DNA from 4 places in the Bacillus sp. 5w2 genome. Region 1 is predicted to be linked to each of the others. Evidence: predicted binding sites of a transcription regulator. Region 1 holds the regulator's gene; each other region holds the start of a gene.
What was found. Region 1 encodes Rex, which represses fermentation and respiration genes when NADH is low (regulators of the CRP and FNR family bind a similar motif). Its sites were predicted from a motif close to TTGTGAAATATTTCACAA; they were not measured.
Positions count from the first base shown of each region.

Region 2: the regulator Rex is predicted to act here: its motif matches at 1,840-1,857, upstream of pflB (formate C-acetyltransferase).
Region 3: the regulator Rex is predicted to act here: its motif matches at 1,932-1,949, upstream of hcp (hydroxylamine reductase).
Region 4: the regulator Rex is predicted to act here: its motif matches at 2,856-2,873, upstream of ACXY7N_RS25745 (L-lactate dehydrogenase).

Region 1 is NZ_JBTIWT010000033.1:2,299-8,589, reverse strand. It holds gene groL (chaperonin GroEL) at 1-732, opposite strand, end outside; gene groES (co-chaperone GroES) at 771-1,055, opposite strand; gene ACXY7N_RS29765 (CPBP family intramembrane glutamic endopeptidase) at 1,457-2,206, shown strand; gene ACXY7N_RS29760 (YdiK family protein) at 2,203-2,391, shown strand; gene ACXY7N_RS29755 (redox-sensing transcriptional repressor Rex) at 2,424-3,053, opposite strand; gene ACXY7N_RS29750 (ABC-F family ATP-binding cassette domain-containing protein) at 3,241-5,175, shown strand; gene tsaD (tRNA (adenosine(37)-N6)-threonylcarbamoyltransferase complex transferase subunit TsaD) at 5,616-6,291, opposite strand, start outside.
Region 2 is NZ_JBTIWT010000007.1:28,501-34,791, forward strand. It holds gene pflB (formate C-acetyltransferase) at 1-1,729, opposite strand, end outside; gene ACXY7N_RS14265 (glycosyltransferase family 2 protein) at 2,069-3,616, opposite strand; gene ACXY7N_RS14270 (UDP-N-acetyl-alpha-D-glucosaminuronate decarboxylase) at 3,609-4,574, opposite strand; gene ACXY7N_RS14275 (nucleotide sugar dehydrogenase) at 4,571-5,815, opposite strand; gene ACXY7N_RS14280 (glycosyltransferase family 2 protein) at 5,805-6,291, opposite strand, start outside.
Region 3 is NZ_JBTIWT010000004.1:227,084-233,374, reverse strand. It holds gene ACXY7N_RS10970 (PadR family transcriptional regulator) at 1-111, opposite strand, end outside; gene hcp (hydroxylamine reductase) at 581-1,867, opposite strand; gene bla2 (BcII family subclass B1 metallo-beta-lactamase) at 2,484-3,257, opposite strand; gene ACXY7N_RS10955 (glycoside hydrolase family 25 protein) at 3,395-4,132, opposite strand; gene ACXY7N_RS10950 (MazG nucleotide pyrophosphohydrolase domain-containing protein) at 4,167-4,448, opposite strand; gene ACXY7N_RS10945 (DUF3784 domain-containing protein) at 4,566-4,856, shown strand; gene ACXY7N_RS10940 (hypothetical protein) at 4,886-5,167, opposite strand; gene ACXY7N_RS10935 (hypothetical protein) at 5,301-5,495, shown strand; partial or broken gene ACXY7N_RS10930 (serine hydrolase domain-containing protein) at 5,607-6,291, shown strand, end outside.
Region 4 is NZ_JBTIWT010000021.1:78,499-84,789, reverse strand. It holds gene ACXY7N_RS25780 (TetR/AcrR family transcriptional regulator) at 1-296, shown strand, start outside; gene ACXY7N_RS25775 (helix-turn-helix transcriptional regulator) at 481-708, shown strand; gene ACXY7N_RS25770 (DUF2178 domain-containing protein) at 705-992, shown strand; gene ACXY7N_RS25765 (hypothetical protein) at 1,042-1,170, opposite strand; gene ACXY7N_RS25760 (CPBP family intramembrane glutamic endopeptidase) at 1,412-2,125, shown strand; gene ACXY7N_RS25755 (hypothetical protein) at 2,272-2,457, shown strand; gene ACXY7N_RS25750 (spore coat protein) at 2,471-2,719, shown strand; gene ACXY7N_RS25745 (L-lactate dehydrogenase) at 2,960-3,910, shown strand; gene ACXY7N_RS25740 (PTS sugar transporter subunit IIC) at 3,933-4,946, shown strand; gene ACXY7N_RS25735 (phosphatase PAP2 family protein) at 5,002-5,649, opposite strand; gene ACXY7N_RS25730 (hypothetical protein) at 5,793-6,291, shown strand, end outside.

The DNA.
Region 1 (6,291 bases):
TGGTTTACCTTGTTGTACCACTTGCTCTAATACTGGTAAGATTTCTTGGATGTTAGAAATCTTCTTATCAGTAATTAAGATGTATGGGTTATCAAGAACTGCTTCCATTTTGTCAGAATCAGTAATCATGTAAGGAGATGCATATCCACGATCAAATTGCATACCTTCTACTACGTCTAATTCTGTTGTAAATCCTTTAGATTCTTCTAAAGTAATAACGCCGTCGTTACCAACGCGCTCCATTGCTTCAGCGATTAATTGACCAACTTCTTCGTCAGCCGCAGAAATAGCAGCTACTTGTGCGATAGAAGATTTACCTTCGATCGGTTTAGAAATTGTTTTTAATTCTGCAATTGCAGCAGTAACAGCTTTTTCGATACCTTTACGAAGACCCATTGGGTTTGCACCAGCTGTTACGTTTTTAAGACCTTCACGAATCATAGCTTGCGCTAATACAGTTGCAGTTGTTGTTCCGTCACCAGCTACATCATTTGTTTTGCTAGCAACTTCTGCTACTAATTTTGCACCCATGTTTTCGAATGCATCTTCTAATTCGATTTCTTTTGCGATTGTTACACCGTCATTTGTAATAAGTGGTGAACCGAATTTCTTCTCAAGTACAACGTTACGACCTTTTGGTCCCAGCGTTACTTTTACTGCGTTTGCAAGAGTGTCGACACCGCGAAGCATCGAACGACGTGCTTCTTCACTAAATTTAATATCTTTTGCCATAATAATTGACCCCCTTGGATTTTTTAAGATTTATATAATTAACCGATAACTGCTAAAATGTCACTTTCACGTAAAATCAAGTAGTCTGTACCTTCGTATTTCACTTCAGTACCTGCATATTTTGAGAAGATGATAAGATCACCTGCTGCTACCTCTAAAGCAACACGCTCACCATTTTCAAGCACTCGACCAGTACCTACTGCAATAACTTTACCCTCTTGTGGTTTTTCTTTTGCAGTGTCTGGTAATACAATACCACTTGCTGTTTTTTCTTCTGCTTGAACAAGCTCAATTACAACGCGATCACCTAATGGCTTTAGCATGAACAATAACCTCCTCATTTTGTTATGTAAATTTTATTTATTAGCACTCAACTCACCCGAGTGCTAACACACTTATAATAATAAATAATCTCAATTTCTTTTGCAAGTAAAAAAATCATAATTTTTTCGCAAATTAAGCTATACACTTTTCTATATAGAGTCCCTCTTCTTCTACCTTTACTATATGAATCGTTGTTTCCACTACTCGTATGTTACAATATGAAAGGACACCCTAAGTTGTTTTCGCTATACACACAACTTTCTCCTGTCTTCTATTATCATTTCAAATAAGGATTTACGAAAAAAACATAATTTAAGTGAGGTTTATATCGTAGGTAGCATACTTACATGTTATCCTACCTTATCTCATACACTAGAGTTAGAAAGGATGGTTAAACCATTTGAAAAAACAATATTGGTGGGTTATCGTTACATACATTTTAATGCAGTTATCATCCATTGCTGGATTACCACTTCTGCTGAAAACTGGACTTTATGATAACAGGGGATTTACTAGAGAAGAGAAATTTCAACTCATAACTGGACACTGGGCAATCATTAGCTTCTTTATTGCATTATGTATCGTACTTTGTTTACTTAAAGCTGATATTCGCGACAGACATTTAGATACAAAGCGCTCTACTGTTCCAGCTACGATTGGTTGGATTTTTATCGGATTCTTCTTAGCATTTTTCTCGCAAAGTATTGCCGGTATGATCGAAATGTATGTATTAGGTATTAAACCTGGATCTGAAAATACAGCGAGACTTATGGATATCGCAAGAACGACACCTTGGTTCCTTATCGTTATATCTATAATAGGACCTATTTTGGAAGAAATCGTATTTAGAAAAATTTTATTTGGTACACTGTATAAGAAGTTTAATTTCTTTATTGCTGCTATCATTAGTTCTCTCGTATTCGCAGCAATTCATTTTGATTTTACTCACTTATTGGTATACACTGCTATGGGGCTCGTATTCGCCTTTTTATATGTAAAAACGAAGCGCATTATCGTTCCAATTGCAGCCCATGTTGCAATGAATACATTAGTTGCAATTGCTCAAGTTTTAGTGAGTAATGAACAAATTCAAGAAATGATTAAAGAAGCTGAAAAAATGCAAGGCTTTATCGGAGGATTTTTAGTATGAGAAACTCGCCATTATTCATGGCTGCATTGTACTTCCTTCTTGGATGTATCTTTACACGCTTCGCCATTACGAACGTAACAGATACAATCTGGAATATGTGGACAATACTATTTGCAGTTATGGCAACAATTGATTTTAATTTGGCACTTCGCCTTATCTTAGTTAAATTCACAAAGAAAAAATAATAATAAAACGCAGAGGTCGCTTCCTCTGCGTTTTATTGTGGATAATTCTTCAAAAAGTAAACAAGTGTTTGTAATTCTACTGCTAAATCAATATGATGAATTCTTATATTGTCTGACACATTTAAGCGCGCTGGTGTGAAATTTAAAATACCATGCACGTTCGTTTCCGCTAATCTATCTGCTACAGATTGTGCTACTGTAGCGGGTACTGTTAATATTGCCACTTGTATATCAGTTGATAAACGTTCTTCTAATTCATCTAAATGATATACAGGAATGCCCCCGATTTCTGTTCCGACTTTCTCTTCACTAACGTCAAACGCCATTTCAATTTTTGTATTATTGTTTTTCGTGAAATTATAATGTAAGAAAGCGGTCCCTAAATTACCTACTCCAATAAGTGCTACACGTGTTATATCATCTTGGTCGAGTGTTTCACGGAAAAATGATAATAAATAATTTACGTTATATCCATAACCCTTTTTCCCTAACGCTCCAAAATATGAAAAATCTCTTCGAATCGTTGCGGAATCAACCTTTACCGCTTCGCTCAATTCAGCTGATGAAACACGTTGCTTACCAGAAAGAGATAAGTTTTGGATAAATCGATAGTATAGAGGCAATCGTTTGGCAGTGGCCTGTGGAATTTTGTGCTGATCCATATAACCTCTCCTCTCTTCCTATCTTTATTCATATGCTTGAATCAAATACAGAAGTTTAGCACTCATGAATTTCCCTGTATAATAAAGAAAAGAAGTATTCTCTCTTTATTTTAAACTATACACTATTTTTAGTATGATTGAGAAATATAAACATGGCAAAGTTAAGAAATTATTTGAGGTGAAAACATTGATTTTATTACAAGTAAACGCGCTTTCGAAATTATACGGTGCAGAAACGATTCTTGCAAACATAAAATTGGAAGTTCAAACGAAAGATCGTATCGCATTAGTCGGACGAAATGGAGCCGGAAAATCTACATTATTAAAAATAATAGCTGGTGAGCTATCCCATGATGGTGGCGAAATTATAAAACCGAAAGATGTCTCCATCGGATATTTAGCTCAAAATACCGGGTTAGAAACATCTTTAACAATTTGGGATGAAATGTTAACCGTCTTTACACACTTGCAGCAAATGGAGACAAAACTTCGAAGGCTAGAGCAAGAGATGGGAAAAGAAGAAAACTTTTCAAACGAGGCTATATATGAAAGATTATTAGCTGATTACGATCAATTACAATTAGATTATAAAGATCAAGGTGGCTATCAGTACGAAGCAGATATTCGTTCGATTTTAAGCGGGCTTGGCTTCCCAGTTGAAACGCATCAGACGACGATTTCTACATTAAGCGGTGGACAAAAAACACGATTGGCTCTCGGTAAATTATTATTAACGAAACCGGACTTACTTATTTTGGACGAGCCTACAAACCATTTAGATATCGAAACATTAACATGGCTTGAACAATATTTACAAGGCTATCCTGGCGCAATACTAATCGTTTCCCATGACCGTTATTTCTTAGATAAACTCGTTACACAAGTATATGAAATTTCGAATAAAGAGAGCAGACGATTTGTTGGTAACTACAGTAAATATTTAGATTTAAAATCAGCGCTATACGAGCAAGAAATGAAACGTTATGAAAAGCAACAGGATGAAATTGCTAAGCTTGAGGACTTCGTTCAAAAAAATATAGCTCGTGCATCTACGACAAAACGTGCGCAAAGCCGTCGTAAACAATTAGACCGAATGGAATTATTAACAAGACCATTAGGTGATTCTAAGTCAGCATCCTTCCACTTCGATATTGAAAAACAAAGCGGAAATGATGTTTTACAAGTAAAGGATGCAACCATCGGCTATGATGAGGATCCGATTATTGAACATGTAACAATGCGCTTAACTCGCGGGGATAGTGTTGCTTTAGTTGGACCGAACGGAATCGGGAAATCCACATTGTTAAAATCACTTGTGAATAAGTTACCTCTACTAAATGGTGATGTTTCTTTCGGATCCAATGTCTCTGTTGGCTATTATGATCAAGAACAAGCTAACTTAACATCTTCTAAGCGAGTTTTAAATGAATTATGGGATGAATATCCATTGCAGCCTGAAAAAGAAATTCGCACGATACTAGGTAACTTCTTATTCACAGGAGATGATGTATTAAAGCCCGTATCTTCTCTTAGTGGTGGACAAAAAGCTCGATTAGCTCTTGCAAAACTTATGATGCAAAAATCGAATTTATTAATTCTCGATGAGCCTACGAACCATCTCGATTTAAATAGTAAAGAGATTTTGGAGAATGCTTTAATTGATTACCCAGGAACTCTTCTATTCGTATCACATGACCGCTACTTTATTAATCGTGTAACGACAACTGTTATTGAGTTATCAACAGAAGGTGCACAGGAATATCTAGGGGATTACGATTACTACGTTGAAAAGAAGAATGAGATGATCGAACGTGCAGAATTTGAACAACAAGAACAGCAAGAAAATCAGGCACCTGTTCAAAAAACTGTAGCTCAAGAAAAATTAAATTATCTCGAAGAAAAAGAGCGTAAACAATTAGAGCGTCAACGCACTCGGAAAATTGAGGAACTAGAACAAAACATCATAGAATTTGAAGAAGAAATTGCTACGTTAGAAGATCAACTTTGCTTACCAGAAATATATGCAGATTATGAAAAGGCTAGTGAAATTACAACGAAAAAGCAAACACTACAAGAGCAACTGGAAGCTTGTATGGCAGAATGGGAAGAATTGCATTTATAAAAGTATTGATAAAGAGGATGTCTCATAAGTCGGGATTTTTGACTATGCGACATCCTTTTTATCTTCTAGTTGGAATCAACGTCATATTGTCAAAACGATTTTTTAAACAAATCAACGATTCGACACAAAATATCAATCTGCCGACAAAGTTTGACAATGTTAGCGACATCTATAATTAGAGCATATTTCAAAATGTTTTTTAAGGATATCTTCTTGTTTTTTATTTCCCAAAAAAGAATACATTTAAAGGTCAGACTTCATCTACTTTATCCACAAGTTTATGCACATATCCACCTTTATAAAATAAACCTCAAAATTACTTTTCCACATTATCCACAATCAACGAAAAAGTTATCAACATTTTATATACACAACAAAACCCACATTATCAACAGATAATATGGGTTTTATCCACAGGCTGTGGTTAATTTTGTGCATAACTATGCTTCAATATCTAATCCTGGATTTGCATTTAAAGCTAATGTAGCACGTTTTCCTTGTTCATATGCAATTGTACCTGCCGCTGCAATCATTGCCGCATTATCGGTACATAAAGATAGCGGAGGAATAATTAGCTCAATATTTTCTTTTGGCGCAAATTCTGCTTCCAAACGTGCGCGAAGTCCTTTATTCGCAGCTACTCCACCCGCAAGAAGCAGTTGCTTTACACTATACGCTTCTGCTGCACGAGATGCTTTCGTTACAAGCACATCTATTACACTCTCTTGGAAACTTGCTGCTAAATCTTCCGGTGCAATTTCTATCCCACGTTGTTTTGCGTTATGCACAGTGTTGATAACTGCGGATTTCAATCCACTGAAACTGAAATCATACGAATCAGGTTCTAGCCATGCACGAGGCAAATCAATTGTCGGCTTTCCTTCATGCGCAAGGCGATCAATATGAGGACCACCTGGATATGGCATAGATAACGTACGAGCTACTTTATCATATGCCTCTCCAGCTGCATCATCTCTTGTTTCACCAATTACTTCGAATGAACCATGTTCTTTCATATAAACAAGCTCTGTATGCCCACCAGATACAACAAGTGATAGTAGTGGGAATTGAACTTCTTTTACTAAACGGTTCGCATAAATGTGACCAGCAATATGA
Region 2 (6,291 bases), on a different contig from region 1:
TCACAAGATTTACAGCGATTTCATCTACACGATCATCATTGTTACCGTATTTAGGGAAATCTCCTTCGATTTCAAAATCAACTGCAATACCGTTTTCATCGCGAATTGGTTTTACTTTTGCGTGTTTAATTGCACTTAAAGAGTCTGCTACTACAGATAGACCCGCGATACCTGTTGCCATTGTACGAAGAACATTTGTATCATGAAGTGCCATTTCAATACGTTCATAGCTATATTTATCGTGCATGTAGTGAATAACATTTAATGTGTTTAAGTATAGACCCGCTAACCATTCCATTGTCATATCAAACTTATGCATAACTTCTTCATAATCTAATACTTCAGAAGTAATCGGTGCGTACTCAGGACCAACTTGTGCTTTAGATTTTTCATCTTTACCACCATTAATCGCATATAGTAATGCTTTTGCTAAGTTTGCACGTGCGCCGAAGAACTGCATTTGTTTACCAATTCTCATTGCAGATACACAACAAGCAATTCCGTAGTCATCGCCGTAGTCAGCACGCATAATGTCATCATTTTCATATTGAATTGCTGATGTTTTAATAGACATTTTCGCACAGTAGTTTTTAAAGTTCTGTGGTAATTGTTTTGACCAAAGAACTGTTAAGTTTGGTTCTGGAGCTGGTCCTAAATTATCTAATGTATGCAAGAAACGGAATGAGTTCTTTGTTACTAAAGGACGACCATCTAATGCCATACCACCGATAGATTCAGTTACCCAAGTTGGGTCACCAGAGAATAATTCATTATAATCAGGTGTTCTTGCAAATTTCACAAGACGTAATTTCATAATAAAGTGATCTACAATTTCTTGTACTTCTTCTTCTGTTAAAGTACCATTTGCTAAATCTCTTTCAATATAAATATCTAAGAATGTAGAAGTACGTCCAAGACTCATTGCAGCTCCGTTTTGCTCTTTAATTGCTGCCAGATATGCGAAGTATAACCATTGGAATGCTTCTTGTGCATTTGTTGCTGGCTTAGAAATATCAAAGCCATGAGAAGCAGCCATTTGTTTTAATTCTTGAAGTGCACGCATTTGCTCAGATAACTCTTCACGTAAACGCATTGTATCTTCGCTCATCACACCGCCAGTTAAATCTAAATCAGCTTTTTTCGCTTCAATTAAATGATCAATACCATATAACGCTACGCGGCGATAGTCACCGATAATACGCCCACGTCCGTATGCATCTGGAAGACCAGTAATAACGCCTGATTTACGTGCATTTCTCATTTCTGGTGTGTATGCATCGAATACGCCTTGGTTATGAGTTTTTCTCCAATCTCTAAAAATACGACTAAGTTCTTTATCCATTTCGTATCCATAAGATTCACAAGCTTGTTCCGCCATACGAATACCACCATATGGTTGTAAAGAACGTTTAAATGGTTTTTCAGTTTGGAAACCGACTACTTTTTCAATATCTTTATTTAAATATCCTGGTTCATGTGATGTAATAGAAGAAACAATTTTTGTATCCATATCAAGAACGCCACCGTTTTCACGTTCTTTCGTTGTTAAATCCATTACTTGATCCCAAAGTTGCTTCGTTGCTTCAGTTGCTCCCGCTAAGAAAGATTCGTCTCCTTCGAAAACGTTTACATTATTTAAAATGAAATCGCGAACATCAATCTCTGCTTTCCATTTTTCACCTTTAAAGTTTTCCCATGCATTTTTAACATTTTCTAATACTTGAGTCATCCTAATCTCCTCCATTTTTGATTAGTACAGGACTAAGATTTTTTATATAACAGCTTACACACTTAGAATACTACTTTTTTGCGAAAGTGAACGAAATAGTTGTGACATGTTTGTGAAATGTTGAGCAAACCACTATATACATAGTATTAACTTCACTTAAAAGTCTTTATAATTAACCCTTTCCTTAATTGTATTTTTTTGGTATCCTTATATACGAGTCCTATTTTGTAATAGAAGAACAATACCCATTGTAGAGCTGTAATACTCTTATCTCCTAATCTGTTATAGTTTTTATAACAGAACAAAAAAGTGTACATATGTTGTACACTTTTTTTGTTACTACTCTAAAACATCTCTTTTTCTATTCCCATCATAGAATCCACCACGACTGCCTTCTAATACAATTAATTGCTCCAATCCTTCTATATGATCACCTATAATTCGCAAGACAGCTGGAGGATGGCCTATTTTCGCAAAATGTTCACTGGGACGAATGCGGTTCATCTTATCGACCTCTACACGACTTACACATGCAATTTCGAATCCTGACAGAATAGCTTTCACTTGTGCTACACAAGGTGACAGTAAAGATCTATACCCGATTTCTTTCAAACACTTACGGCTAAACGCATTCGGTACAGCGATAAGAGAGCCTACTCCTAGATCTTTTCTATCACAAGCTAAATTTAATGCATATTTAAATGCAGTTACAAGATGAAGCGGTACTCTTAAATCTAAATAATGATTTAGATCATTTAATGCGACATCTATTCCATCTGCAATAGCTTTTGCGAAAGGATATAATTCCCTAGCCGGAATAACAAAGTCACCGTCTATAAACAACATAATATCCCCTTTTGCAAAATAAGTTCCAAGTGAACGCCCCACATCGTTTCCAAGTGCTTCTTTATATACAATTGTTGTTGCTCCCTTGTCTTTTGCAATCGTTGCTGTTTTATCAGACGAACCATTTACAACAACGATAATTTCAAAAGCTTCAATTTTGCGAAGCTCTTCTATAACGTTTCCAATTGTTTTCTCTTCATCTTGTACAGGAATAATGACCGATAATTGCTTCCCTTTATACAACTTAGATGTAACGCCCCATCCTTGATAAAAATCTTTGAAACTTAAAGTATGATAGACACACTCTCTTTTCCTATTTCCGTCATCATACCCTCCGCGCTCATCACTGCCTACTATCCGCTCCGCTACTGCTTCTATATGATCACCTATCATCCGTTTTTCAGATGGGGAAAGACCCGTGCCATACGCAGCGTGCTCGGTCGGACGAAATTTATTCGGGGTAATAACGTCAATTGCACAATGACGACTAATTCTCCATTTGCTTTGTACTAGGCGTAAATGAGCCACAATAGGATTAACAAAACATTCATATCCAATGCTTTGAACAACTTCTTTCGTCAACGCATGAGGTACAGATAATAAAGAATCAATTTTTAACTCTTCACGCTCTAACATTGCATTTAATATTTGGCGCCATACTGTCACGGAGTGCGGTTTTTGTTTCTTTAAAAATAATGCGTCCAAATTATTTAAAACGATGTCGGCCTGATCATGTAAAATTGGATTCAGGAATAATTGTAATTTTGAAGTTTGAATAGCAAAATCTCCATCTATAAATAGTAATACATCACCTATCGCGTGTTTTGCACCAACCGCACGGCCAACATCGTTACCAAGTGAATCCTTATACCGGATTACCTTACATCCTAAACGCTCAGCGATCGCTTCTGTATTATCGTTACAACCGTTTGCTACTACAATAATCTCTACTGGATTTAATCCTTTTACCGATTGAATAACGTCTGAAATCGTATCCGCTTCATTACATACAGGTATAATAATTGATAGCGACTTAGCCATTGTTTTCTTCACGAAACCATTTAATAGTTTCTTTCAATCCTTGTTCCCACGTTACTGTCGCTTGAAATTGAACAAGTTCTCTTAATTTCGTTACATCTGGTCTTCTATTTGGAATTTCTTCAAACCCATGTGGATATACTTCATCAAAAGGAACTTGGACAATTTTTGATGAAGATTTCGTTAGCTTTTTAATTACTTCTGCTACTTCTTTTATATTTTTTTCATTCTCAGAACCTATATTAATAATTTCACCATTTACCTTCTCATCCATTGCTCGAATCGTTGCCTCCACCGCATCACTTACATACGTAAAGCAACGTGTCTGCTTCCCATCTCCATATACGAGAATGTCTTCACCTTGCAGGGCCGCACTGATAAATCGTGGGATTACCCCTGCATACGGACCATCTTTCGCTCTTGGGCCATAAATATTAAAATAACGAACAATCGTTACCGGTAAACCTTCTAATGCGTAGCCTAAACATAATGTTTCTTCTAACGTTTTACAAACTGCATAACTCCAACGTATTTTAGAAGTTGCCCCGTATAATCGATCCCCCTCTTCAGAGAAGGGTGGCTTTGCCTTACCATATACTTCTGAAGTAGACGCAAAGACTACTTTCTTCTTTCCTTTTAGCGCTGCTTGTAAAATGTTTCTCGTTCCATCAAAATTCGTTTCAATAAGCTCTATACTCTTTTCCATTGTCGTTTTCACACCTAAAATTGCTGCTAAATGAAACACTACATCATGTTGATTTACTAATTCATAAATAGAATTTTTATCTAAAACGCTTATTGGAATAACCCGAATTTCTTTCATTAACTCATCATGATATTTATTTTTTCCTTTATAGAAGTTATCCACAATCGTGACTTCATTTCCTCTTTTCACCAACTCTTCGGCTAAATGCGATCCAATGAATCCTGCTCCACCTGTAATTAAACATTTCTTACTCATACACTCACCTTCTTTATAATTCCACGTGTATCTATTACTCGCTTCATTCCTTTAAAAAGCTTCCAATCGATATTAGAGTGATCAGTTAAAATTAAAATACAATCCGCTTGTTTCATGACTTGTTCATTCAAAGAAACAGATTGGTACACCTTATCTCCAAATTTTGCAGAAGAAATATATGGATCGTGATATTCGATCTCATATCCTTCTTTTATTAACAATTCAATAATTGGTAAAGCCGGTGATTCTCTCAAATCATTTACATCTTTCTTATATGCAATTCCTACAATTAAAACTGATGCAGGCGATTGCACCATGCCTTTTACTTTCCGGACTATTTTCTCTGGCATTTCTTCATTAATCACATGTGCTGCTTCAATTAATTGACTAATTGTCCCATTCTTTTTTATTCTCCATTGGAAATATAAAGGATCTACTGGAATACAATGTCCCCCTATTCCTGGTCCTGGCCAATATGGGGTAAATCCAAACGGTTTTGTAGATGCAGCTTCAAGCGCCTCATAAAAATCAATTCCTAAACTTTCACATAACATATTTAACTCGTTTACTAACGAAATGTTCACTAAGCGCTGAATATTTTCAAATAGCTTACACATCTCCGCTACTTTTGGAGAGCTAACAGGAACAACTACATCGAAGATCGTGCTATATAAATCCTGTACTTTTTGTTTGCACTTTTCTGTTTGTCCACTAATTACTTTTGGAATCGTTTGAACTGAATATTGACTATTGGCTGGATCAATCCTCTCAGGAGAATATCCAATATAGAAATCTTCTCCTACCTCTTTACCTTCTTGAGAAATAATAGGAATGATAACTTCCTCAAGCGTACCTGGATATGTGGAGCTTTCGAAAATGAAGGTTTGTCCTTTTTGAAGGTTTTGTTGTATATAATGCGAAGCTGAAATGAGGGCACTTAAGTCTGGTTCTCTTTGTTCATTAATTGGAGTTGGGACAGTGACAATAACATAATCACTATTTTGAAAATCAGCAATACCTTGATCCGGTGTATTTACTATTAATTTTTTTTTAGTCAATAAACTTTGTAACAATTTAGAAGGAACATCCGGAATATAACTTTCTCCTTTTATAATTGATTCTATTTTTCTAGTATCTTTATCTAATCCAATTACTGTATGTCCTCTCTCTGCAAAATGAACTGCCAAAGGAAGGCCGACATATCCTAATCCGATAATGGCAACTGTACTACTAACATTCATCTGTATTCTCTTCTTCCTTTCTCAATTGTTGAATGATATTTCTATCCCGCTCTCCATCTGTAAAACTCCCGCGCTCATCTGTGGATTGCAATAAATATGCAATTGCCTCAAGTTGATCGCCGAAAATACGGTCAAATGCTGGAATGCGCCCATTTACAAATCCATGTTGCTCTGGGCGTACCCGATTTGTTTTTATAACATCTACAAATTCTACTGCTGTAATAGAGAATCCCTCCAAAATAGCTTTCATTTGAGCTAGTGGCGGAATGATAAGAGAATCGTATCCAATTTTCTCTATTACCTTTTTATGCATAGCATGTGGTACTGCCGTTAATGAGTTATTCCATAAATTTGGTCGTTTCGCTACTAAATTCACAAAATATTTTCCCATGCTAATTGGATCTGCCGGATGAAACATATCTAATAAACACTGTAAATCATTTAATGCCACATCATGTCCATCTTCAATAGCATGT
Region 3 (6,291 bases), on a different contig from region 1:
AAGATCATTCAGGTGACGGGTAATCTCATAGCCATACGTTTCACGGCGGCTAATGATTTCCAGCACACACCCTTCCAGTGAACCTTTCAGCATTTCAGTTAAATTTTCCATATTATGATCCTCCTTTACCCCCTATTCTGTCTGACTTATATTCAGTATTACAGAGTACTAAGGCGAATTTTTACTGAATAGCTTTTGAGTAAAACTATACTATTCAGTATTACTTATTACAACTACATTGTATGACTAAGTAGTGGTAGATGTCAACTCATTTTCAAATTTTTTCTAAAATCCGCTATTACCTATTGTTTACTGAAAATATTTTGAGAAACAACACTACTCAGTATCACCTACTACAACTACATTGTATGACTGAGTAGTCGTAAATGTCAACTCGATTTTTATATTTTTCTAAAATCAACTATTACCTATTAGATACAGCCGATTTTCTTTTGGAAGAAATTTCGCCACATACCTATCCCGCTAAGAAAAAAATACCCCAAAACAAATATTCTACATTTTTGTTTTGGGGCGCTATAGGCTAGCTCTTCTTATTAATAAAGACAGAATTATTCTTTTGTTACGATAACATCATATCCATATCTTCCGCTGCAGTTGTAATGAGTTTTAAACCGAATGTTTCTTGTAATACATCAAGCACGCCAGGTGAAATAAATTCAGGCGCCTTTGGACCGATACGAATATCTTGAATTCCAAGACTAAATAGCCCAAGTAAAATAGCAACCGCTTTTTGTTCAAACCATGATAAGACAATACTTACTGGCAATTCATTCACTTCACATTGGAAAGCATCTGCTAAAGCGGCCGCTATTTTCACTGTAGAAATGGAATTATTGCATTGTCCTAAATCAATGTAACGCGGAATCTCCGTACCAGGTACAACACCATAACTCACATCATTAAAACGGAATTTCCCGCAAGAAGTTGTTAAAATAACCGTTTCTGGCGGAAGCGACGTTGCTAATTCACGATAATATTCTCCGCCTTTTCCCGGAGCATCACAACCTGCGATGACAAAGAAACGCTTAATCTTTCCTTCTTTTACTGCATTAATAATTTCCGGAGCTAATGATAATACTGTATTATGATGAAACCCTGTTACTAACTGCTCATCCGACTCCATATGTACTTCTGGAAGTTCAAGCGCTTTTTGAATCAATGGTGCAAAATCATCATTTTCAATTTTTTGTACACCCTCTAAACCGGCAATATCATATGAAAAGAATCGATCAGAGTATGACCCTTTAATTGGCATAACACAGTTCGTTGTTGCTAATATAGCACCTGTAAATTTTTCGAAAAGACGTCGTTGATCATACCATGCCTTACCGATGTTTCCTTTTAAATGTTTATATTTTTTCAGCTGCGGATAACCGTGTGCTGGTAACATTTCAGAATGCGTATAAATATTAATTTCTTTTCCTTCTGTTTGCTTTAATAACTCTTCTAACGCAAATAAATTATGACCAGTAACTACAATTGCTTTACCTTCTACATGGTTTTGTGTAATTTGAACGGGCTCTGGAACACCAAAGTGATTCGTATGCGCCTCATCTAACAACTCCATTACTCGTAAAGCCGATTTCCCTACTTTCATAGCCATATCAATATGTTCTTGTTCATTAAAGTTGGAATTTGTTAATGTCATATACAGTGCTTCTTGCGTCGTAGCATCTACAAATGCATCCGTATACCCTAGCTGAGCAGCATGCGTACGATAAGCTGCAATTCCTTTTAGCCCAAACACAATCGTATCTTGTAAACTTGCTATTGTTTCATTTTTACCGCAAACACCTATTACTTTACATCCGCCTGTTGGCGTTTGTTCACATTGATAACAAAACATGATCATCCCACCCTCTCCCAATCATTCCTTACAAATCAAGCATAATACCCATTAGGAAAAAAGGATGTGATATCAATCACAATAATATATAAAAATTTGTGACAGTTCATATTGTTGACATAATATTTTTATTGACTCTAAAAACATTACTGAAAAATGCACATCTTTGTTGGTACTTTCAAATAGCTAGTTAATAGATTTAGAGAACTATTAACTAGCTATTTTTGATTAAAGATTCTATGGGAAAGTTCTTTATTTACAATACATTTACATTATCTTAACATTGTTTACATTATTTATATGATATATTTATATAGAAAATACTTAAGAAATTTCATTTACATTGTTATCTTTATAATCTCTGATCTGATTGATAAGAGATTATGTTATATTTTCATACCAGGGGTGAATGAGGATGACTGAAACTTTAAAAACACTTATAATGCTCGATATTACTTACGTTGTTATAGCAATTATGACGGTACTGGTATTTGTATACTTGGAATTAAAATCTCAGTAACGTATGCAGGCATAATTGATAGCTTCGCATTTAAATATAGCTAGAAGAAAGCGAGGAGAAAATTGTTTCTCCTCGCTTTTATATTCCCATAATTTCTTATTTCAACAAATCCAATGTATGTAAAAGTAACCCTCTGTCCCTTACTTCTCCATGACCAGGCACTACTGCATTTATGTTCCCATATCGCTTCAGCACATTTTCAATCGATGTAGACCATTCATTTACATAGGCATCAGCGACATTCCCTAAATTTTTAGCTTCCGCAGATTTCACTAAACAACCTCCAGCTAAAATGTTATATTGCGGTAACCATACAACGATATTATCTTCTGTATGTCCTTTCCCTGGATAAAACGTTTCTACTTTCATATTTCCAAACTTCAAATTCGTAATAGTTTGTAAATCTCCAAGTGGTTCTTCATATCCATTTTTCTTTGCTAGTTCCGCAGTCAATGCTGTACTATGCGCTTTAATGCCTCTTTCTTTCAACGTTTTTATTCCGCCAATTCGATCAGCGTGCGCATGTGTAATAATAACATCCGTTACGCGCTTCTTAAATTTCTTTTCTACCATCTCTATTAATTCCTTCGTTAACTTATCATCCCAAGAAGAATCGACAAGTACTAACCCTTTAGAAGTAGTAAGAACTAGACCGTTCGAAGGAACTGCTTCCCCGTTAAAATAACCTAACTCCGTATGAACCCATACATTTTTGTTTAACTGAGAAATTGAAATGGTTCCTGTCTCATTTTTTATTACGTTTTGCTCTAGCTTTTGTTCCGCTTTCACAGAAGAAATTACACTAACAAATTGAGTTGTTCCTAGTAAACTAACACATACCCCTAATTTTAATAATGTATTCTTTTTCATTTTCTCCACCCTTTCTTTCAAACGAAATAGTTATTACCTATATTAGACAATTCATCTCAAATGTTTGTTCCATCTTTTTTTTACATATTTTTCATACCATTAATAAAAAGCGCACAAAATTTTGTGCGCTTTAAAACTTAACCTTTTATTCCATAATTCTCAAACTCTTCCTCATTCCCATAAAATAAATTCAAATCAATATACTTTTCTTTTCCATTATAACCATTTAATCTCCCGCGATTCGTGTATTGCCAAAACGTCCATTTTCTCTCATCTGATAAACTTGGTTTTGTAAAGACACTACGAATCCATATATCACATTGGGGATACGCATCCTTTATATACAGATCATATGCCTCTTGAGTTGCATACAATATTACTTTCTTGCTGTAATGTTTTTCTAGCATTTCAACCATGACCGACAACTCTTTCGCAACATCTTCACGCTTAGGCGGATTATCTTTTTTATTAGCGTAAAACTCAACATCAATTACGGGTGGCAATGCTTGTTTATATTTTGGAACAGTTCGTATATATTGCTCTGCTTGAGTTTCGCCTTTACTTTCAAAACTAAAAAAATGATACGCTCCGATGCGCATACCTGTCTTATTCGCATTCGTCCAATTTTTCGAAAAGTACTTATCCACAAACGCGCTTCCTTCAGTAGCCTTTATAAACGCAAACTTCATATTTTGCTTTTCCAACTCTCTCCAATCTATATCTCCTTGATATGACGCAACATCTACACCTTTTATTTCATACTTATCCGCACTTATTTGATTCGGAATAAATATGCCTTGAAATACTAAGTAGGCGAAAACACTCATTACACTAATTAAGGTAAAGACTCCTCCTATAATAAGCTTCTTTTTCATTCGTATCCCCCATCTTTACACATTAATATTCCACTTACCATTCACGTTTTTTATTAATCATCATTTTTTCTTCAAATGCCTTATCTAAATCAATTTCTAACTTATTTGCTAAATCACATACATTCCAAATTACATCAAACATTTCTAAACCAATCTCTCTTTTCGAATCTTGTATTTTATCACGCTTTAATATCACTTCCGCTAATTCACCCAATTCCGCCATCGTATACATCGTACGCTCTTCAATGGTTGTATCTTTAAATCCTTTTTCTTTACTGAAATTTGATACATATCTCTGGAATTCCACAATATTCATACTTAATCTCCCTTCATGATAAATACTCCGTTTTTCTATTACACTTAAAATCTATTTTGTTAAATTATAACATTCATACTATAATTTATTTACAGCCCTTTAACGGAGGTGTTTTCAATGACTCTCTTCGCGTATCCATCATTATTCATACTAGCAATCATTTCATTTGCACTAGCCTATTTCATCGGAGTTAAACAATACACTTGGCTCTTATCAGGATTCAATGAACGCCGTGTGCCAGATAAAGGTAAGTTATCAAAAATAGTTGGTCTTTATAATTTAACTGCTGGTATTATCGCCACAATTGGTAGTGTCTTCACTACTCCTAATGTCAAAATCTTATTTCCTATCATTATAATTGGCCACGTTATAATCGCTGCTTATGTAAATACACGTATGGTACAATGAAAAAAGACCATCCAATCGGATGATCTTTTTTATAATTTATCGACATATTGCTTCGCTTCTAGTAAAGAAAACCCAAAAGCCTCTCTTACTCTCTTAACTGCTGTAACTGTTTTACCTTCTTCCGTAAGCTGACGCAACTCTTTATTAATTTCAGGTTCTCTATCTACAATTCCCATTTCTTTCGAAATTAGCTGTAATCTATCTTCCATCCTCTTTAAACGGGCATCATTTTTCTTTTCGATTCTATTTAATTTTTCAGCAATATAAATAAATCCAAAGACTGCTATCGGTATGATCACCCAAAATTCCATGACTATTCCTCCTCATTAGCTTTCATTTGTTTTATTTCACTAACTTATGTAAATTTTACCACAGGACACATTTAATGTATAATAGTAATATACAACACTGTTGATAAAACCTTTTATTTTAGGGGGGCACTTCATGAAAAGATTTTTAAATACGCTACTACAATTTGTAGTTCTTTCAATGGCACTACATTTATTATTTGATATCGTTGGCTGGCTTGTTTTCAATGCGCCAATTCAAAACAAAGAAATCATTATCTCTTTACTAACAACCTCATGGCTTATGTACATGTACCGAGATAAATTTTTTAAAGCATTCACTTCGAATTAACTAAAAGAACTTCATCGATAAAAGATGAAGTTTTTTCTTTTTCTCTCATTCTATCTATTTACTACGGTATAATAGAACTAACATTCTGTCTTTTCAAAGAAAGGAGTCACTATGAAATTAAAAAGTAACGATATATACGAGAAAATGAACCAATATTCTGTTGCAGGTTTAAGCCTTGCCGTTATACGTGATGGCAAACTAGACGAAGCGATTGCCTTTGGAATGCTTGAATCTGGAACAACTAGAACTGTCACTACGGATTCCATATTCAATTCTTGTTCAATTAGTAAATTTATCACTGCAATGCTCGTACTAACGTTATCAGATCAAGAAATCGTACATTTAGATGAAGACGTAAATGATAGACTCACATCTTGGAACATCCCTACCAATCTATTTACTTCACAAAAAAAGGTCACATTGCGAAACTTGTTATGTCACCAATCTGGAATCATTGATCCTCCTTTATCTACTTGCACAAGGGCAACCAAACATGTCTGAACTCCTTGCCGGTAAAACATCATATTGTCCCGTACCGATAGAAATAGCTTATAAACCAGAAAGCGAATTTCACTACTCTGATGCAAACTTTTGTATTATCGAACTACTACTTGAAGATATAACTGGAAAACCATTCACCCTTTTACTTGAAGAATATATCTTTCAGCCACTCCAGCTAAAGAATAGTACGGTATTCTCTCCTGAAGATATAAATAAAATGGAGCCCTTTGCTTGCGGGCATAATAAAGATGGCACCATTACAAATGAGAAGTATCCATTTTATCCATTCGCAGCT
Region 4 (6,291 bases), on a different contig from region 1:
AAGCGTATGTAGCATTCGTACGCAAACATCCTGGACTGTATGAAGCAACCTTTTTACGAGATGAAGAAGTAAGAAAAGCAGGTGACGGAATTGTAAAGCTTTGTCTTCAGGTTTTACAACAGTACGGCTTAGAAGGAGAAAATGCACTTCATGCGACACGCGGATTTAGAAGCATTTGTCACGGATTTGCGTCGATTGAACAGCAGGGTGGATTTGGTTTGCCGCTAGATTTAGATACAAGTCTACATGTATTATTGGAAACGTTTATTAAAGGATTACATGTAATGAGAGATTGAATAAGAAGCGAGACAACTAAAAACCTTAGAAGCGATTCTAAGGTTTTTTTAGTGCATATGATTCCAAAAGAATGGTAGGTGGGAGGATTAAAGTTTCACTTTATTTATGTTAAAAATAGTTTACATGATGTTAAAAATAAATTACAATCAAAATATAGAAAATAATGTAAAACAAGGAGAGGTTATGAAACAAAGTGGGAATTTACAAAATAATCTCGTTGTACTCAGAGCAGAAAAGCGCTGGTCACAAACAGATTTAGCGAATAAAGCTGGGGTAAGTAGACAAACAATCGCCTCAATTGAAGCGAATCGTTATAATCCATCTTTAATTTTAGCTTTTGAAATTGCACATATTTTAGGTAAGGAGTTTCATGAAGTTTTTCAATATAAGATAGAGGGGGAAACGGAATGAGTATTGTAATAGGGATAATAATCTCAGTAGCAGGGCTAATAGGTGTTTTATATTCAAAACGTTTTCAGAAGAATGAAGGGGAAGATGAAAGAGGCGAGCATATTACAGGGAATGCAGCTAAAATTTCATTGTTTGTATTTTTATTTCTATATTTAGTTATCTTTTTAATTGGGAATCTATATTCATTGACAGGTGAACAGTATAAATTAGCAAATGCATTTTTATTAGCAGGGGTACTTTGTTCTTATGCTTTAACTATCGTAGTTTTAAAAAGAAGATATTAACTGGAAAAGAGTCTCTAATGGTTTAGAGGCTCTTTCTTGTTAAATGATATTATTTAGCTGGTTTGAAAAATGTGTATATGGCTAAGGAAAGGCAAACGAAAATAAATGCGATAGGATCTTGATATGGACTAGGCTCAGAACCTTTCTGGATTTCTGTAAGGAAGTCATGTGTTTTCATGTTCATTGCTCCTTTAACTAATAAGTTTTATATGATGCGAGGGTTATGGTGGATAGGAAGTGTTTTTTGAAATTTCATATAATAATTATTGCATAGCAATCCTATTCCTAAAACTATAAAATATAAAGTTTTCATAATATGTAAAATTGCATATTATTCTTTTTGGAAATTTTGTTATATTATCTTTATATTTCAATTAAAGGGTTTTATTAAGATAAATGAGAATAACTGGAGGGATACTGTGAGTAAAACAGTTTTAGAAGCGTATAGTGTGGAAAGAAAAATAGAGAATATAACATATAAAAATCTATTTGTAACGATAGCAATGATTATAGGGAGTTCACTCCTAGGAGGATTATTCCTTGGTTTAGCCTTTGAGATTTATGGAGAAGAAGTATTAAGTACTAATTTAGAAGGATATTATTTACTCTTATTTGATGCAGCTGTTGTTGCTATCGTTTTATTAGCTTATAAACCAGTTCTTCATTTTATTAAATCTATTTGGGATGTATCCGTTTTGAAGAATGGGAAGACATATTTATATCTATTAATTGGTTTTATAGTCATTGCGTTATCACAATATTTAACGTTACATGTGTTTAGTTTTGAAAGTGCAGCAGAACAGAAGGAACAATTAGGGAGCTTCGGGATTCAAAATAGCATACAAAGTATTATATATGTGTTAAGTGTTGCTATAATTACACCGGTTAAAGAAGAAATTCTATTTCGAGGTATTTTATATCGATTTTTAGAAAAGAAATATAATTTTTTAGTTGGTATCATTATTTCTTCCTTCATTTTTGGAATTCTTCATGGAGGTCTTCTAATTACGGCAACGATTATGGGAATGGTATTTGCAATGTTATACAAAAAGACGCAATCTATTATACCTAGTATTATTTTACACATTGTATGGAACTTACTTGTGAGTATAAGTATGATTGTGTCTCTATAAAAATAAATACATAACCAGTATAAAAGATGAATGGCTTAGCTATTCATCTTTTATTTTGTATGCACGTGAAAAAGCTAATTCATGTATACAATCAAAAAAGAGCTAAATACTAACAGTGAACGAATAAAGAAAGGTAGGAGTATTCTATGCAAAATTTAACAGAGCTTGAAGTAGAAAACTTACGCCATTTAATTGGTGGACATGCAACAATTATTAATAAATTAGACCAGTATGCACAGGCTTGTACAGATCCACAACTGAAACAAATGCTACAAAAGGATGCGCAAGATGCACGAAATACGAAACAGAAATTAATGACTTTCCTAGGATAGGAGGAAGCGACAGATGAATGAAAAAGATATGGTAAATGATTATTTAGCAGGATTGAATGCAAGTTTAACAAGTTATGCAAATTATATTTCTCAGTCTGATAATGAACAGTTACATCAAACGTTAATCCAAATTCGTAATCAAGATGAGATGCGTCAACGTAATATGTATGAGTACGCAAAGCAAAAGAGTTATTATAAGCCAGCTGCACCTGCTAACCCAATGATTGTACAGCAATTAAAAGGTCAATTAAGTGCGGAATAAGGGGATAAAAAAACGAGCGAATGAAGTCGCTCGTTTTTTTGTTTTGGGCATGTCAATAAATATATAATAAATATTTTTCAAGTTGTAACAAATATGACGAAAATGTAATATAACAATTCACAAAAAGGACAAAAGTTTGTTCAATATTTCACAAAGTATCCATGGTTTCTATCGTGGGAATCTCTATAATTAAGAGTGTAAAGAACAAAAGAAATATATGATCAATTAGGAGAGATTGCTATGAAAAGAAATACAAGAAAAATTGCAATTATCGGTACTGGATTAGTTGGATCAAGTTGTGCATATTCCATTGTGAATCAAGGCATTTGCGAAGAACTATTATTAATTGATATAAATCATGAACGTGCAGTTGGGGAAGCAATGGATTTATCACACTGCATTAACTTTACAAATACAAGAACAAAAGTATATGCAGGAAGCTATGAAGACTGCAAAGATATGGATATCGTTATTATTACAGCAGGACCAGCACCAAAACCTGGACAAAGTCGCTTAGATACTTTAGGAGCGAGCGCTAAGATTATGGAAAGTATTGTTGGCGGCGTAATGGAAAGTGGATTTGATGGTATTTTCTTACTTGCATCGAACCCAGTTGATATTATTACATATCAAGTGTGGAAATTATCTGGATTACCTAGAAATCGTGTGATCGGTACTGGTACATCACTAGATTCTTCTCGCTTACGAACAATTTTATCTGAAATGTTACATGTAGATCCTCGTAGTATTCATGGGTATTCTCTAGGAGAACATGGTGATTCTCAAATGGTTGCTTGGTCTCACGTAACTGTTGGTGGAAAGCCGATTCTACAAATTTTAGAGGAGAAAAAAGACCAATTTGGTGAAATAGATTTAGATGAAATTGTTGAGAAGACTGCAAAAGCTGGATGGGAAATTTATAAACGAAAAGGTACTACTTATTACGGAATCGGAAATTCTCTAGCGTATATTGCGAGCTCAATCTTTAATGATGATCACCGTGTAATTGCTGTATCAGCCATTTTAGATGGTGAGTACGGTGAATATGATATTTGTACAGGAGTACCAGCTATTATTACTAGAGATGGTATGAAAGAAATTGTAGAACTAAATTTAACAGAGGATGAAGAATCTCGATTCGCAAAATCAAACGATATGTTACGTGATTATATGAAAACAATTGGTTACTAACTTATAGGAGAAGGTGAAACAAATGAAGGAATATATAATGTCTCGTGTATTTAAAGCATCAGCTGGAATCGCACAAGGTATTTTCGTATCCCTTGGAATTGGTTTACTAATCGAAAATATAGGAAGAATTGTTGATATTCCATTGCTTATTACAATCGGAGTTGTTGCAAAATCACTTATGGCACCAGCCATTGGTGCCGGAATTGCTTTTATGCTCGGTGCAAACGGTCTTGTAATCTTCTCGGCTATGGTAGCTGGGGCAATTGGTGCCGGATCCATTTCAATTACTGAAGCAGGCCTAATCATTAAAACAGGTGAGCCAATCGGTGCATTATTAACAGCGACTTTAGCTGTATATATTGGTAAACGTTTAAGTGGAAAAACTGCGTTAGATATGATGCTCGTTCCATTTGCGGCCATATTAGGTTCTGGTTTAGTCGGTATTTGGTTGTCTCATAATATTACTCCTGTGTTAAACACAGTTGGAGCGTTTATTAAAGATAGTTCAGCTGGTAGCCCGTTTATCGCTTCTATCGTCATTGCAGTCGTTTGGGGACTATTACTCATCTCTCCAGCTTCATCAGCTGCGTTAGCGATCGCACTTAGCTTAGACGGTGTTGCAGGCGGTGCTGCTCTTGCTGGATGTGTAGCTCAGTTTATCGGATTCTCTGTCATCTCAGCGAAAGAAAATAATTTAGGTGGTATATTAGCTCAAGCTCTTTGTACTCCGAAAGTACAGTTGCCAAATATCACTAAAAATCCAATGATTCTCGTCCCAACAGTCGTCGCCAGTGCTATAGTTGGTCCTGTATCAGCATTAATTTTCCAACTGGAAGCAGGAAAAGAAATTGCAGGTCTTGGATTAAGTTCTCTTATCGCACCAATTAATTTAATTTCCAGCGAAGGATGGGAAGTTGTCCCAGCGATGGTAATCACTTATATCATCATTCCAGTAGCTGTTTCTTATATACTTTACATTGCTCTTAAAAAAGCAGGTCGTATTCACTCTGGTGATATGACTGTACCGCAATCTTAAATTGAAAATCTCCTTTTATATAGAGAAAAGCAGACTGGAAGCCACAGTCTGCTTTTTACATTTTTTGATTTTGTTTTACTGGAACACGTACGGTTTCTTTTGCTAATAAAAGCTGAACGCCGAAGTAAAGTATGCTTGCAAGCGTCATTCCAGAAATGGCGTCTACAAATGCGTGTTGCTTCGTAAATAGCGTTGATAAAATAATAAGCGTACCGAAGAACGTAAGGATATAATATTCAAAAGCATGTTGTTCTCTACGTTTAAAGGCAGCTAGCATAATGACAAAGGTAGTAAGAACGTGAATGCTAGGGAAACAGTTTACCGGTTGATCGATACTATAAATATAGCGAACTAGTTCGGAAAATACGTCTGATCCAACGACTGTTGGACGTGGTACAGTTGTCTGCCAAAAATAATAAATAGAAAAACAAGCAAGTTTTCCAAGAATGATACTACTTAAAGTGACATAATATTGTTTTCGATTCGCAAAGCAGTAATAAATAAGTGCGCCGTATAAGTAAGGAAACCAAAGTAAATAAGGAATAATAAATGCTTTCACAAATGGAATCCAATCATCTACTACAGTTGTGACATCTACTGCGTGTACAGTCGATTTATTTAATACATCGTAAAGGGGACTTACGAGTACGAGTAGAAGTATATAACTTAACGGAAGAAAAGATGAAAGTTTAAATTTCTTCATGATAATCTCCTATGTTTAGTAATGTAAGTAAATTCAATTGATTATAATATAGAAACGTAATTTGAGCTATCGATTTTACTTACATTTTCTTGAATTCACCTTACGTTTTTGTCACTTGACTGAAAAGAAGGGGAGGGTGCTAAATGAAGCGTTTATCGTATTTCTTATTTTTTATATTGATATGCCTAGTAGGTGCTGGGTGTGCAAAGAATAAAGAAGGAGAGAAATTAGAATATAACGGAAGAGCACTCGTAATTGGAGTTATTGGAGAAAAGCCGAAAGATACGTTTAGGAATATAAAGTTTGAGGAAATGAAGTTAGAGGAACTGGAAAAGAAATCTAAGGAAGTGGATGGTTTTCTAATAATGAAAGATCACTTTCAAGAAGCCTCAACAGATCAGTATAAAAATGTATTTTCATCGCTAAAGAAACCAGTGTTTTTTATCGGTTTACAAGATAAATCATATTCAATTTTTACTACAAAAGGGATAGAGTATAACAGTGCAAGAAAAGATGTAAATGCTATGTATACGCAAGGGTTTGCAAATATTGGAAGTGGTGAAGGGCAACAATGGGCAGTTGGTTTGTCCAATGGTGGAAATACTGAAGAAAGTATTCATAATATGTATACCGTAGTATTTC